One region of the Streptomyces sp. NPDC107454 genome, then DNA from elsewhere that is predicted to be linked to it. Evidence: riboswitches for the same ligand, from Rfam matches in the RefSeq annotation. Region 1 holds a riboswitch; each other region holds the start of a gene.
What was found. Region 1 has a riboswitch for glycine ahead of gcvT (glycine cleavage system aminomethyltransferase GcvT). Riboswitches for the same ligand answer to the same signal wherever they lie in the genome.

Region 2: another riboswitch for glycine. It lies ahead of gcvP (aminomethyl-transferring glycine dehydrogenase); the one in region 1 lies ahead of gcvT (glycine cleavage system aminomethyltransferase GcvT).
Region 3: another riboswitch for glycine. It lies ahead of gcvP (aminomethyl-transferring glycine dehydrogenase); the one in region 1 lies ahead of gcvT (glycine cleavage system aminomethyltransferase GcvT).

Annotation. Positions count from the first base shown of each region.
Region 1 is NZ_JBVJPA010000011.1:62,354-67,233, forward strand. Features, by position in the region: gene ACZ69M_RS27740 (L-serine ammonia-lyase) at 1-85, opposite strand, end outside; gene glyA (serine hydroxymethyltransferase) at 228-1,490, opposite strand; gene gcvH (glycine cleavage system protein GcvH) at 1,504-1,881, opposite strand; gene gcvT (glycine cleavage system aminomethyltransferase GcvT) at 2,023-3,141, opposite strand; glycine riboswitch at 3,176-3,287, opposite strand; glycine riboswitch at 3,288-3,388, opposite strand; gene ACZ69M_RS27760 (AAA family ATPase) at 3,557-4,237, shown strand; gene ACZ69M_RS27765 (enhanced serine sensitivity protein SseB) at 4,368-4,880, shown strand, end outside.
Region 2 is NZ_JBVJPA010000036.1:16,944-21,823, forward strand. Features, by position in the region: gene ACZ69M_RS49440 (substrate-binding domain-containing protein) at 1-561, shown strand, start outside; glycine riboswitch at 1,381-1,473, shown strand; partial or broken gene gcvP (aminomethyl-transferring glycine dehydrogenase) at 1,624-4,481, shown strand; gene gcvT (glycine cleavage system aminomethyltransferase GcvT) at 4,514-4,880, shown strand, end outside.
Region 3 is NZ_JBVJPA010000017.1:8,822-13,701, forward strand. Features, by position in the region: gene ACZ69M_RS37485 (MerR family transcriptional regulator) at 1-206, shown strand, start outside; gene ACZ69M_RS37490 (DNA polymerase IV) at 251-1,645, shown strand; gene ACZ69M_RS37495 (PRC-barrel domain-containing protein) at 1,737-2,108, opposite strand; glycine riboswitch at 2,223-2,318, shown strand; gene gcvP (aminomethyl-transferring glycine dehydrogenase) at 2,499-4,880, shown strand, end outside.

The DNA.
Region 1 (4,880 bases):
TGCGCGCCGCACGCATCGGGCCCACCGTGTGGGAGCTCGACGGGCCTATGCCGATCGAGAACAGGTCGAAGACCGAGATGGCCACGGGGACTCCTCACAACAGGGGTGGTGCATGGGGGCGGGCGCCGCGCACAGCTCCGATTCCAGTGTGCGCGGCGTCCCGGTGAATCGTACGTTCCATGCGAATTTCTGTACGAAAGTGAACTTTCGCAGGAACTGGTTCTGTACTACTTCAGGCCGGGGTACAGCGGGTGCTTGTCGGCCAGGGCGGAGACCCGGGACTTGAGGGACTCCACGTCGTATGAGGGCTTCAGCGCCTCGGCGATGATGTCCGCGACCTCGGTGAAGTCCTCGGCCTGGAAGCCGCGGGTGGCGAGGGCGGGCGTGCCGATGCGCAGGCCGGACGTGACCATCGGCGGCCGCGGGTCGTTCGGGATGGCGTTCCGGTTGACCGTGATGCCGACCTCGTGGAGACGGTCCTCGGCCTGCTGGCCGTCCAGCTCGGAGTTGCGCAGGTCGACCAGGACCAGGTGCACGTCCGTGCCGCCGGACAGGACGTCCACGCCCACGGCCTTGACGTCGTCCTGGACCAGGCGCTCGGCCAGGATCCGCGCGCCGTCCAGCGTGCGCTGCTGGCGCTCCTTGAAGTCGTCGGAGGCGGCGACCTTGAAGGAGACGGCCTTCGCGGCGATCACGTGCTCCAGCGGACCGCCCTGCTGGCCGGGGAAGACCGCGGAGTTGATCTTCTTCGCCAGCTCGGCGGTGGACAGGATCACGCCACCGCGCGGGCCGCCCAGCGTCTTGTGGGTCGTGGTCGTGACCACGTGGGCGTGCGGCACCGGGTTCGGGTGCAGGCCCGCGGCCACGAGGCCCGCGAAGTGCGCCATGTCGACCATCAGGTACGCGCCGACCTCGTCCGCGATCCGGCGGAACGCGGCGAAGTCCAGCTGACGCGGGTAGGCCGACCAGCCCGCCACGATCAGCTGCGGCCTGGACTCCTTGGCGAGGCGCTCGACCTCGGCCATGTCGACCTGACCGGTCTCGTCGTTCACGTGGTACGCGACCACGTTGTACAGCTTGCCGGAGAAGTTGATCTTCATGCCGTGGGTGAGGTGCCCGCCGTGCGCGAGGTTCAGACCCATGATCGTGTCGCCCGGCTTCAGCAGCGCGAACATCGCCGCCGCGTTGGCCTGGGCGCCCGAGTGGGGCTGCACGTTCGCGTGCTCGGCGCCGAAGAGCGCCTTGACGCGGTCGATGGCGATCTGCTCGACCACGTCGACGTGCTCGCAGCCGCCGTAGTAGCGGCGGCCCGGGTAGCCCTCGGCGTACTTGTTGGTCAGGACCGAGCCCTGGGCCTCCATGACCGCGACCGGAGCGAAGTTCTCCGAGGCGATCATCTCCAGGGTGGACTGCTGGCGGTGCAGCTCGGCGTCGACGGCGGCGGCGACGTCCGGGTCCAGCTCGTGCAGGGGCGTGTTCAGAAGCGACATCAGTCAGAAGTCCTTAAGAGCCGGAGAACTCGGTGTACTCGTCGGCGGAGAGCAGATCGGCCGGCTCGTCCGTGACGCGTACCTTGAACAGCCAGCCACCCTCGAAGGGGGCGGAGTTCACCAGCGACGGGTCGTCGACCACGTCCTGGTTGGCCTCCACGACCTCGCCGGTGACCGGCGCGTACAGGTCGCTGACCGACTTGGTCGACTCCAGTTCGCCGCAGGTCTCGCCCGCGGTCACCGTGTCACCGACCTCCGGAAGCTGGGCGTAGACGACATCGCCGAGCGCGTTGGCCGCGAACTCGGTGATGCCGACCGTCGAGACGCCGTCCTCGGCGACCGACAGCCACTCGTGCTCCTTGCTGTAGCGCAGCTGCTGGGGGTTGCTCATGGCCTGAATTCTCCTGTACGCGGGGGAGTGCGGATGAACGGGATGACCGAGTGGTCTTGGGATACGAGACGTGACACAGCGGCGTGCGTCACGTGGGCGCGCTGGACGGGGCCCTTTCGGCCCCGCAGCTCGGCCCCGAAGCTACTTCTGGCGCTTGTAGAACGGCAGCGCCACGACCTCGTACGGCTCATGGCTGCCCCGGACGTCCACGCCGACCCCGGCCGTGCCCGGCGCGGCGTGCGCGGCGTCGACGTACGCCATCGCGATCGGCTTGCCCAGCGTCGGGGAGGGCGCGCCGGAGGTGACCTCGCCGATCACCTTGCCGTCGGCGACGACCGGGTACCCGGCGCGCGGCACGCGACGGCCCTCGGCGACCAGCCCGACGAGGACCCGCGGGGGGTTCTCCTCGGCGCGGGAGGCGGCCTCCTGGAGCGCGGCACGCCCCACGAAGTCCCCCTCCTTCTCGAACTTCACGACCCGCCCGAGCCCCGCGTCGAAGGGGGTGAGCGAGGTGGTCAGCTCATGCCCGTACAGCGGCATGCCCGCCTCCAGGCGCAGCGTGTCGCGGCAGGACAGGCCGCAGGGGACGAGCCCGACGGGCGCGCCCGCGTCCGTCAGCGCCTGCCACAGCTTCTCGGCGTCGGACGGGGCCACGAAGAGCTCGAAGCCGTCCTCGCCCGTGTAGCCCGTGCGGGCGATCAGCGCCGGGACGCCCGCGACGGTGCCCGGCAGGCCCGCGTAGTACTTCAGCCCGTCCAGGTCGGCGTCGGTCAGCGACTTGAGGATGCCGGGGGACTCGGGGCCCTGCACGGCGATCAGCGCGTACGCGTCGCGGTCGTCGCGCACGAGGGCGTCGAAGCCGGCGGCACGCTCGGTCAGCGCGTCCAGCACCACCTGGGCGTTGGAGGCGTTCGCGACGACCATGTACTCGTCTTCGGCCAGCCGGTAGACGATCAGGTCGTCCAGGATGCCGCCGTCCTCCCGGCAGATCATCGTGTAGCGGGCGCGGCCGACGCCGACGGAGGCGATGTTGCCGACCAGCGCGTGGTTGAGCAGGGCGGCGGCCTGCGGTCCGGTGACCGTGATCTCGCCCATGTGCGACAGGTCGAAGAGACCGGCCCGGGTGCGCACGGCGAGGTGCTCGTCGCGCTCGGAGCCATAGCGCAGGGGCATGTCCCAGCCCGCGAAGTCGGTCATCGTCGCGCCGAGCGAGCGATGCAGGGCATCGAGCGCGGTGAGACGGGGTGCGTTACTGCTCATCGGTGGGGCTCCCAAGGCATGACGGCGAGGTCGTTCCTCCCCATCTGTCATCGGAACCTGAGAGGTTCATCACGACCCCGCGAACGGAGGTCCTGACTTGCACCTTGGGTGGAGCCACTGGACAGCGGCCCGCTTTTCAGATGTGCCTCGCCCGCGCGGTAACGGGGCCTGAGAGATTCAAGGGAGGGACTTGCTCCTTCGGCGCCCGGGTACCCGAAGGTTCCCGGAACTCTCCCGCGCGGATTCAAGCGGCCGGTATGCAGTTGGCGGGCACATCATCGCACGCGCCGTCCGATCATGGCAGTCCGCATCTGTAACCGGCCTGTGGCAGTCCGCGTACGGAAACGAGAGACACCGCGCATTACCTTCTCTTTACACTCGACGGGGATGGGACTCCAGACCCAAGGGGAGGACGATCACGGTGAACAGGACCACGGCGTACGCCACGACCTCGGGCCTCGCGCTGCCCGAGCAGCCCGGTGCCCCGGCCAGGACCCGGGAGACGTGCGGAGCGCTGCCGACAGCCGTGGTCCGCGACCTCAGAGAGCGCGCGGGACACTCTCCGCACGGTCTGCACTTCGCGGCGGCCGATGTCGTCGTGGTCACCGGATTGCCGGGCAGCGGCAAGTCCACCCTGATGCGCCGCGCCGTCGAGGGCCCGCGCATCGACTCCCAGGACACCCGGGACCGCTGGGACGGGCGGACGGGCGGCCGGCTGCCGTACGCCGTCTACCGGCCCCTCGTCCGCCTCGCGCACTACGCGGGCCTGCGTCGCGCCCTGCGCTCCGGCGCCGGGCTCGTCGTGCACGACTGCGGTGCGCAGGCCTGGGTGCGCCGCTGGCTCGCCCGCGAGGCCCAGCGCCGCGGCGGCACCCTCCACCTGCTGCTGCTCGACGTCACGCCCCGCACGGCGCTGGAGGGCCAGCGCGAGCGCGGCCGGGGCGTGTCGCGGTACGCGTTCGCCCGTCACCGGGGCGCGGTCGCCCGGCTGCTGCGCTCCGTCGAGCGGGGCGACCTGCCGGAGGGCTGCGGCTCGGCGGTGCTCCTCGACCGGGACGCGGCGGACGTACTGCGGCGGATCGGCTTCGGTGACTGAGAAACGGCCGCGAGTGGCCGAGAGCAGTCGAGCGGGGCCGTGAGCGGTCGGGAAGTCGTACTGGCCCACTAACCTTTCCAGCCAGAACACCAGAACAGTGGTTCACCGCAGGCGGTAGACAGGTAGACAGATGGACATCCCCGACTTCCCGGACTTCTCGGTACCGGCGTACCCGCAACCCGGCCCGCACCCCCACTCGCACGGCGGCTGGCCGGGCAACGAGCTGGAGGAGGTGCTCTCCGCGTCCCTCGGAGTGCCCTCGGCCGGCGGCCGCATCGTCGAGGTCCTCGGCCGCAGCTTCGTCTGGGTGCCGCTGCCCAACGGCGGCGGACCGCACGCGGGATCCCTCGACCTGCCCACCCTGGAGATCGAGGGTCAGGCGTACGTGCCGGTCTTCAGCTCCGAGGAGCAGTTCCGCCAGGTCGCCGGCGGCCATCTGTCGTACACGATCGCGCCCGCCGTCGAGTTCGCCCGCGGGCTGCCCCCGCAGGTCGGTATCGCGATCAACCCGGACGGGGTGGTCGGCGTACCGCTGCCGCCCCTCGCGGTCGCCGAGCTGTGCCGGACCGGGCGCACCCCGCTGGACGGGCCCACGAGCGGTGGCCGGGTGAAGCTCTACGAGCCCGACTGGCAGGACGATCCG
Region 2 (4,880 bases), on a different contig from region 1:
CCGAATGTCAGCGGCATATGGTGCGGCTACGGGGAGTCGGGCTGCGTCAAGGCACTCAAGGCGGCCGGCAAGCAGATCCCCGTGAGCGGTGAGACCTCGCAGTACTTCCGCGAGCAGCTCCTCAAGGGATGGCCGGGCATCAGCATCGGATCGCCCCCCGCCCAGGGCGGCATCGGTATGAAGGTCGCACTCGCGGTCCTCCTCAACGGTCCCCACGGCATCCCGATGGACATCGAGGTCCCCTACAAGATCGTCACGGGCAAGAACGTCAAGGTCTGCGAGCAGGACACCTACACCGAGGGATGCAACGTCTTCCCGCCTGGCAAGGTGGGCGATGAGGAGACGGCCGACATCTTCAACATAATGCTGCCGGAGTCTTCCCTCAGTGCGTCTCAGACCGGCAAGCCGCTCGCGGGGAAGAAGGCCGATCCTTACACGGCCGATTACCTGCGCGACTACGAGCAGGATCCAGCACACCGCTACGTGACCCGCACGGCATGTCCGAAGGGCTGGTCCAAGGCGAAGCTCCCCGAGGGCGTGGAGGGCTGTGCCAAGAGCTGAGAAGCCATCCGCTTGCAGTCGGCGCATGGAGGCAGAGCCTCACGGTAGCTCGGGGTCGTCGAACCCGACGAGCTGTTCCGGGAGGCCCTGTTGCCACACTCCTTCGTGCTCGCGGCTCGGACATGGCGGAGGCAGAATGGCAGATCGTCCGGGTCTGGCTTCCCGTTCCGGGGTCAGGGCAGGTTGACGGGGTTTCAGGTTCGCTCGTTCGGCCAATGCCTGCTCGGCGTCCCGCTTCTCCTCGAACTCGATGGGCCGAGGAAGTCCAGCCGTTCATGGATGCGCCGGTTGCCGAAGCCGTCGATGGCCCTGAGGTGAAACCCTCCCGCATTTGAAGGTCAGGCTTCGGGAGGTTTTCACCTCAGGGTCCGCCGATGTACTCGAAGAACACCAGGTTCGCCTCGGCCCGTGGTGGCGAGGACGTTGTCGTACGAGTCCCCGGCGGAGCCGACGATCCGCCAATTGCCGCTCTCAGCAGGCAAGTTGCGAACCTTGTGGATGGGTACTGTCAGCAACCTTCCGCGTGATGAATGAGCTTGGCGGGCTCGACGTCACGGAAGGCGAGGCGTTCTCCAGACTGGACAGCACCAGGTCCGGAACGACGGTGGCCATGGGTTCCCTCGCGCCTGAGGACGGCGTGCACGCGCAGCGAGTCGTGGATCCCGCCTCGTCCACCGGCGATCGATCATCCCCCGACAATGCCGAAATCCTTGCGTGCATTGTCAGATGACTGCGGAGCATGACCGAGCTCTGCCAGTGGGGATTGACGCAACTACCGCCTGACACTACGGTCAACTGCGACAACTCAATTACGCTGCTCGAACCGAAGCGGGAGAGCCCGCGCCATTGTGCGCGGCGCCGAAGGAGCAACTCTCCACAGAATCTCTCAGGCACAACTGCCGCTTCGGCCAGGCGACTCTGGAAAGACAGGACGTTTCGTCCTGCACCCGCGGTGCAAACCGCCGAACCGGCGGTGAAGCTCTCAGGTACCGATGACAGAGCGGGGAGGTCACCTTTCCAGTGCGCCGCGTTCGCGGTGCCCCCATGAGAGAGCCTCCCATCATGATCCCACCTGGGTTTTCCGCGTCCGGAGAGTTCGCTGCCCGTCACATCGGCATCAGCGACGCCGACCGGGCCAAGATGCTGGCCGAAATCGGTTACCCGACGCTGAACAGCCTCATCGACGCCGCCGTTCCGAGTGGTATCCGAAGCACCTCCGACTTGAACCTGCCCGCCGCCGCGACCGAGGCGGAGGCCCGTGCCGAACTCCTGGCGTTGGCGGGCCAGAACACTGTGGCCGTTGCGATGATCGGCCTCGGCTATCACGCGACCGTCACCCAGCGGTGATCAGGCGCAACGTTCTGGAAGACCCTGCGTGGTACACCGCCTACACGCCGTACCAGCCGGAGATCAGCCAGGGTCGGCTCGAGGCACTGATCAACTTCCAGACCATGGTGGGTGACCTCACCGGGTTGCCGACCGCCAACGCCTCGCTGCTCGACGAGAGTACGGCGGTTGCCGAGGCCGTCACGGCCATGCGCCGGGTCGCCCGCAAGAGCTGTCCCCATGTCCTGGTCGACCGTGACACCCTGCCACAGACCCTCGACGTCCTACGAACGCGTGCCGACGCGGCCGGTATCGAGGTCGTCGAGATCGACGTCGCCGAGCCGCTGCCCGAAGACGACTTCTTCGGCGTGGTGTTGGCCTACCCCGGCTGCTCGGGCGCGGTGCGCGACCTGCGCGAGGTGACCGCAGCGGCGCAGGCGCGCGGAGCGCTGGTCACGGTGACCGCCAACCTGAAGGCCCTCACCCTGCTCGTGCCGCCAGGCGAATACGGCGCCGACATCGTTGTGGGCTCGTCCCAGGGGTTCGGTGTCCCGTTGTTCTACGGCGGGCCGCACGCCGGCTACATCGCGGTCCGTGAAGGACTCGAACGTCAATTGCCCGGCCGACTCGTGGGCGTGTCCGTGGACGATACCGGCCGGCCGGCGTACCGTCTCGCTCTGCAGGCCCGCGAGCAGCACATCCGGCGCGACAAGGCGACCTCGAACATCTGCACGGCGCAGGTGCTGCTGGCCGTGGTTGCGTCGATGTACGCCGTCTACCACGGCCCCGATGGCCTGGCCGAGATCGCTCGACGGACGCACCGGTACGCCACGCTCATCGACGCGGGTCTGCGGGCGAACGGCATCACGGTGGTGCACCGTGAGTTCTTCGACACCCTGCTGGTTCGCGTCCCCGGCCGTGCTGGGGATGTCGTCGCAGCCGCGCATGACAAGGGCCTGCGACTGCGGCTGGTCGACGGCGACCACGTCGGCGTCTCCTGCTCCGAGGTCACGACGGTGGACCATGTCCACCTGGTGCTCGACGCCTTCGGCTGCGCCGGCAGTGACCTGGACGCCTTGGCTGACGGGACGGCAACGGCGCTTCCTACGGGGCTGCTGCGTATTTCTCCCTTCCTCACCCACGTCGTCTTCCACCAGCACCGCTCCGAGACCGCGATGCTGCGCTACCTGCGCAAGCTGTCCGACCGTGACTTCGCGCTGGACCGCGGCATGATTCCGCTCGGGTCCTGCACGATGAAACTCAACGCGACCACGGAGATAGAGCCGGTCAGCTGGCCCGGATTCGCGGACCTGCACCCGTTCGCGCCCCGCACGGACGCGGCCGGGTACCTGACCCTGATCGACCAGCTGGAGACATGGCTGGCCGAGGTCACCGGTTACGCCAAGGTCTCCATCCAGCCGAACGCCGGATCGCAGGGCGAACTCGCGGGCCTGCTGGCGATCCGCGGCTACCATCAGAGCAACGGCCAGGCCGGACGTGATGTGTGCCTGATCCCGGCGAGTGCGCACGGCACCAACGCCGCCTCCGCGGTCATGGCCGGGATGCGTGTCGTCGTGGTGGCGTCGCGGCCCGACGGCACGGTCGACCTGGACGACCTCGAGGCCAAGTGCGCCCAGCACGCCGACGACCTGGCCGCGATCATGGTGACCTACCCCTCGACGCACGGCGTCTACGAGGAGAGCATCACCGGGCTGTGCGAGTTGGTGCACGAGCACGGCGGGCAGGTGTACGTCGACGGCGCCAACCTCAACGCGCTGCTCGGGATCGCCCAGCCCGGCCGGTTCGGTGGCGACGTGTCCCACCTCAACCTGCACAAGACATTCTGCATCCCACACGGCGGCGGCGGACCGGGCGTCGGCCCCGTGGCGGTGGCCGAGCACCTCGCACCGTACCTGCCCACCCATCCGCTGCACCCTGACACCGAGCGCCGCGACGGGATCGGATCGGTGAGCGTCGCACCGTTCGGCAGTGCCGGCATCCTGCCGATCCCGTGGGCCTACATCCGGATGATGGGCGCAGACGGCCTGACCGAGGCGACCCGGACAGCCGTGCTGAGTGCCAACTACGTCGCCCGCCGCCTCGCACAGCACTTCCCCGTTCTGTACGCCGGCGAGGCCGGTCTCGTCGCGCACGAGTGCATCCTCGACGTACGCCCGGCCACCGCCGCCACGGGCGTGACGGTCGACGACATCGCCAAGCGGCTGATCGACTACGGCTTCCACGCGCCGACGATGAGCTTCCCGGTTCCCGGCACGCTGATGATCGAGCCGACGGAGAGCGAGAGCCTGGAGGAGCTGGACCGCTTCTGCGAGGCGATGATCTCGATCCGTGCGGAGATCGACTTCGTGGACACCGGCACGTGGACCCTCGAGGGGAGCCCGCTGCGGCATGCGCCGCACACCGCGGCCGCGATCGCCGGTCAGTGGACCCGGGCCTACTCGCGCGAGCGTGCCGTCTTCCCGGCGGGCGCCACACCGGACAAGTACTGGCCGCCGGTCGGCCGGATCGACCAGGCACACTGCGACCGCAACCTGGTCTGCTCCTGTCCGCCGCCCGAGTCCTTCGCGTCGTAACCCGACCGGTCACGGTCTGAGAGAGAACCAACATGTCCAAGAAGACACCCCTTCACGACGTCCATGCGCAGCTCGGTGTGTCGTTCACCGACTTCGCCGGCTGGTCCATGCCGCTTCGCTACACCTCCGAACTGGCCGAGCACCACGCCGTACGGAAAGCCGCCGGAATCTTCGACCTGACCCACAGGGGCGAGATCGAGCTGTCCGGTCCCGAAGCGGGCCGGGCGCTCGACCACGCACTGGTCGGGCGGCCGTCGAAGATCGCCGTCGGCCGCGCCCGTTACTCCATGCTGGTCCACGAGACGGGCGGCGTGCTCGACGACCTCGTCGTCTACCGCCTGGCCGAGGAGAAGTACCTCGTCGTGGCCAACGCCGGCAATGCACTGGTCGTGCTGTCCT
Region 3 (4,880 bases), on a different contig from region 1:
CCGTCTACGAATGCTCCTCGCCCGACGAGGTCCACGCCCTGTTGCAGGGCGGTCAGGGCGTCTTCGGGATCGCCGTGGGCGTGGTGTGGCGGGACGTCGAGAGCGCGCTCTCGCAGTTGCACGGGGAGCGTGTGGACACGGGCGAGACGCTCGTCGGGCACAACCCGACGGACGAGCTGGCGCGCCGGCGCAATCGGGCCGTCTGAGGTCCGCAGCGGCATTGTCAGTGGCGTAGGGCAGCATCGGACATGTGAGAACCGCGCCTACGATCCTGCATCTCGACATGGATGCCTTCTTCGCCTCGGCGGAGCAGGCGTCCAAGCCGAGCCTGCGCGGGAAGGCCGTCGTCGTGGGCGGGCTCGGACCCCGCGGAGTCGTCTCGACCGCCTCGTACGAGGCGCGGGTCTTCGGGGTGCACTCGGCGATGCCCATGGCCCAGGCGCGGCGGCTGGCGCCGAACGCCGCGTATCTCGTGCCCCGCTTCACGCTCTACCGGGAGGTCAGCGAGCAGGTGATGGGGCTGCTGGGGGCGTTGTCGCCGCTGGTGGAGCCGCTGAGCCTGGACGAGGCGTTCGTCGATCTGGAGGCGGGGGAAGCGGCCTGGGACGAGGCTTCCGCGCGGCTGGTCGGGGCGAAGCTGCGCGCGGACATCCGGGCCGTCACGGGGCTGACGGGTTCGGTGGGGCTCGCCGCGTCCAAGATGCTCGCCAAGATCGCTTCGGAGCAGGCGAAGCCCGACGGTCTCGTGGTCATAGAACCTGGGACGGAGCGCGCGCTGCTGGGGCCGATGTCGGTGCGGACGCTGCCGGGTGTCGGGCCCGCGACCGGGGACCATCTGCGCCGGGCCGGGATCACCACGGTCGACGAGATCGCCGAAGCGGGCGAGGACGAACTCGTGCGGCTGGTGGGGAAGGCGCACGGGCACGCGCTGTACGCGATGGCGCTGGCGCACGACGAGCGGCCCGTGGTGGCCGAGCGGGAGACGAAGTCCGTGTCGGTGGAGGACACGTACGACGTGGACATCCACGACCGGATGCGGGTCGGCATGGAGGTCCAGCGGCTCGCCGACCGGTGTGTGCGGCGGTTGCGGGATGCGGGGCTGTCCGGGCGGACCATCGTGCTGAAGGTGCGGAGGTACGACTTCTCGACGCTGACCCGGTCGGAGACGCTGCGCGGGCCGACGGACGACCCCGGTGTCGTACGGGAGGCTGCCGCGCGGCTTCTGGAGGCGGTGGACACGACCGGGGGCGTGCGGCTGCTGGGGGTCGGCGTCTCGGGGCTCGCGGACTACACGCAGGAGGACCTGTTCGCCCAGGCCCAGGCTCAGGCGCAAGCGGAGGCGGAGTCCGCCGCGGGGGAGGCGGCGGTGCTGGAGCATCCGGACGAGGAGGGGGCGGGGGAAGTGGCTGCCGAGCAGACGCCGCCTGCCGAGCGCCGGTGGCCTGCGGGGCATGACGTGCGGCATGCGGAGTACGGGCACGGATGGGTGCAGGGGAGTGGGCTCGGGAGGGTGACCGTGCGGTTCGAGACGCCTTACTCCGAGCCGGGGCGCGTGCGGACGTTTCGTACGGATGATGTCGCGTTGGAGTCGGCTGATCCGTTGCCGTTGGTGAGGGGGGCCGTGTGCGATCGCCGTGGGGGGTGAGGTCGGTTCGGCCGTCGCGGGTTGTTCGTGGCGGGCCGCGCAGTTCCCCGCGCCCCTCGCGGGGCGCGTCGGCGGGGCCCGATCCGAGAAGTCACCCCTCGTCCGTGCCTGCCAGGCGGCCGAAGTCGCGGTCCGGGGGTGGGGGCGGGGGCGTCACGTCCAGGCCGTAGTGGTGGTAGAGCTGGAGTTCCTGTTCGGGAGAGAGGTGGCGGCCCACGCCGAAGTCGGGGGCGTCCTTGATCAGGGCGCGGTCGAAGGGGACACGCAGGGTGCCCTCGACGACTTCGCTGGGCTCCAGCGGGACGAAGGCGTCCCTGCTGAACAGGCCCGTCCGTATGGCGGCCCACTCCGGGACGCCGGTCGCGTCGTCGAGATAGACCTCGTCGACCGTGCCGATTTTGGCGCCGTTGCGGTCGAGCGCCTTGCGGCCGATCAGGTTGCGCGGATCGATGTCGGTCTGCACGGTCCCTCCACTCGCTAGCAACTCATCCGTAAGCACTACAAAAGAGCACATTCGGGAAGGTGGCCACTCGAAAGCTCGTGCGTTCTCCTCGCTGGTAGGCTGGCAAGCGGCTGCTGACCCCGTGCGGGAGAGTCCTCCAGACATCATCGGAGGCGCCGAAGGAGCAAATCCTCCCCGGAATCTCTCAGGCACACGTACCGCACGGACGAGGTCACTCTGGAAAGCAGGGCGGGTGTCGAAGGCCTCCGCCCTCACCGACGGTGAAAGCCGGGTCGCAGCGAGCGGGCGGGCCGGTGAAGCTCTCAGGTTGAGATGACAGAGGGGGAGGCCGTCGGGGTACCCGCGCCGTGGTGCCCCTCGAAGGTCGTGTCAGACCAGGAGGCCTCCGCAATGACCGCCCATCGCATTCCGCTCTCCGAGCTCGAACAGGGAATCCCCTTCGAGCAGCGCCACATCGGGCCCGACCCCGAGGCGCGGGCCAAGATGCTCGCGCAGGTCGGGTACGGCTCGCTCGACGAGCTGACGGCCGCCGCGGTGCCGGACGTCATCAAGAACGCCGAGGCGCTGGAGCTGCCGGGCGCGCGCACCGAGGCCGAGGTACTGGCCGAGCTGCGCTCCCTCGCGGACCGCAACCAGGTGCTCGACTCGATGATCGGCCTCGGCTACTACGGCACGTTCACGCCGCCGGTGATCCTGCGCAACGTCATGGAGAACCCGGCCTGGTACACCGCGTACACGCCGTACCAGCCGGAGATCTCCCAGGGGCGGCTCGAAGCGCTGCTGAACTTCCAGACCGTCGTCGCCGAGCTGACCGGGCTGCCCACCTCCGGCGCCTCGCTGCTCGACGAGGGCACCGCCGCCGCCGAGGCGATGTCGCTGTCCCGGCGCATGGGCAAGAACAAGAAGGGCCTCTTCCTGGTCGACGCGGACACCCTGCCGCAGACCGTCGCCGTCATCGAGACCCGCGCGGAGCCGACCGGCGTCGAGGTCGTCGTCGCCGACCTGGGCGAGGGCATCCCGGCCGAGATCGCCGGGCGTGAGATCAACGGCGTGCTGATCCAGTACCCGGGCGCCTCCGGTGCCGTACGCGACCTGAAGCCCGTCATCGAGCAGGCGCACGAGCTCGGCGCGGTCGTCACGGTCGCCGCCGACCTGCTCGCCCTCACGCTGCTCGCCTCGCCCGGTGAGCTCGGCGCCGACATCGCGATCGGTACGACCCAGCGCTTCGGCGTGCCGATGGGCTTCGGCGGTCCGCACGCCGGATACATGGCGGTGCGTGAGAAGTTCGCGCGCAGCCTGCCCGGCCGGCTGGTGGGTGTCTCCGTGGACGCCGACGGACACAAGGCGTACCGGCTCGCCCTGCAGACGCGGGAGCAGCACATCCGCCGCGAGAAGGCGACCAGCAACATCTGCACGGCGCAGGTGCTGCTCGCGGTGATGGCCGGCATGTACGCCGTCTACCACGGTCCCGAGGGGCTGCGGACCATCGCGCGGCGTACGCACCGGTACGCCACGATCCTCGCCGCGGGCCTGACGGCCGGCGGGGTCGAGGTGGTGCACGGCGCCTACTTCGACACGCTGACCGCGCGGGTGCCGGGCCGCGCCGCCGAGGTCGTGGCGGGCGCGCGCGACGGAGGTGTCAACCTCCACCTCGTCGACGCCGACCACGTGTCGATCGCGTGCGACGAGACCACCGCCCGCAAGCAGGTGGGCGCCGTCTGGACCGCGTTCGGCGTCGACGGTGACATCGAGGCCCTGGACGCCGTCGCCGAGGACACGCTGCCCGCGGCGCTGCTGCGCACCGACGACTACCTCACGCACCCGGTCTTCCACCAGTACCGCTCCGAGACCGCGATGCTGCGCTACCTGCGCAAGCTGTCCGACCGCGACTACGCGCTCGACCGCGGCATGATCCCGCTGGGCTCGTGCACCATGAAGCTCAACGCGACCACCGAGATGGAGCCCGTCACCTGGCCCGAGTTCGGCCAGCTGCACCCCTTCGTGCCCGCCGAGCAGGCGCAGGGCTATCTCACCCTCATCCAGGAGCTGGAGGAGCGGCTCGCCGAGGTCACCGGGTACGACAAGGTGTCGCTCCAGCCGAACGCGGGCTCCCAGGGCGAGCTGGCCGGGTTGCTGGCCGTACGCGGCTACCACCGGGCCAACGGCGATGACCAGCGCACGGTCTGCCTGATCCCGTCCTCCGCGCACGGCACGAACGCCGCGAGCGCCGTGATGGCCGGCATGAAGGTCGTCGTCGTGAAGACCGCCGAGGACGGCGAGATCGACGTCGAGGACCTGCGCGCGAAGATCGAGCAGCACCGCGACGAGCTCGCGGTGCTGATGATCACCTACCCCTCGACGCACGGTGTGTTCGAGGAGCACGTCGCCGACATCTGCGCGCAGGTGCACGAGGCGGGCGGGCAGGTGTACGTCGACGGCGCCAACCTCAACGCGCTGGTGGGCCTCGCCAAGCCGGGCCACTTCGGCGGTGACGTCTCCCACCTGAACCTGCACAAGACGTTCTGCATCCCGCACGGCGGCGGCGGTCCGGGCGTGGGCCCGGTCGGCGTACGCGCGCACCTGGCGCCGTACCTGCCGAACCACCCGCTGCAGCCCGCGGCCGGCCCAGAGACCGGCGTGGGACCGATCTCCGCCGCTCCCTGGGGCTCGGCGGGCATTCTGCCCATCTCCTGGGCGTACGTCCGTCTCATGGGCGGCGAGGGCCTCAAGCGGGCCACGCAGGTGGCGGTGCTGTCCGCGAACTACATCGCC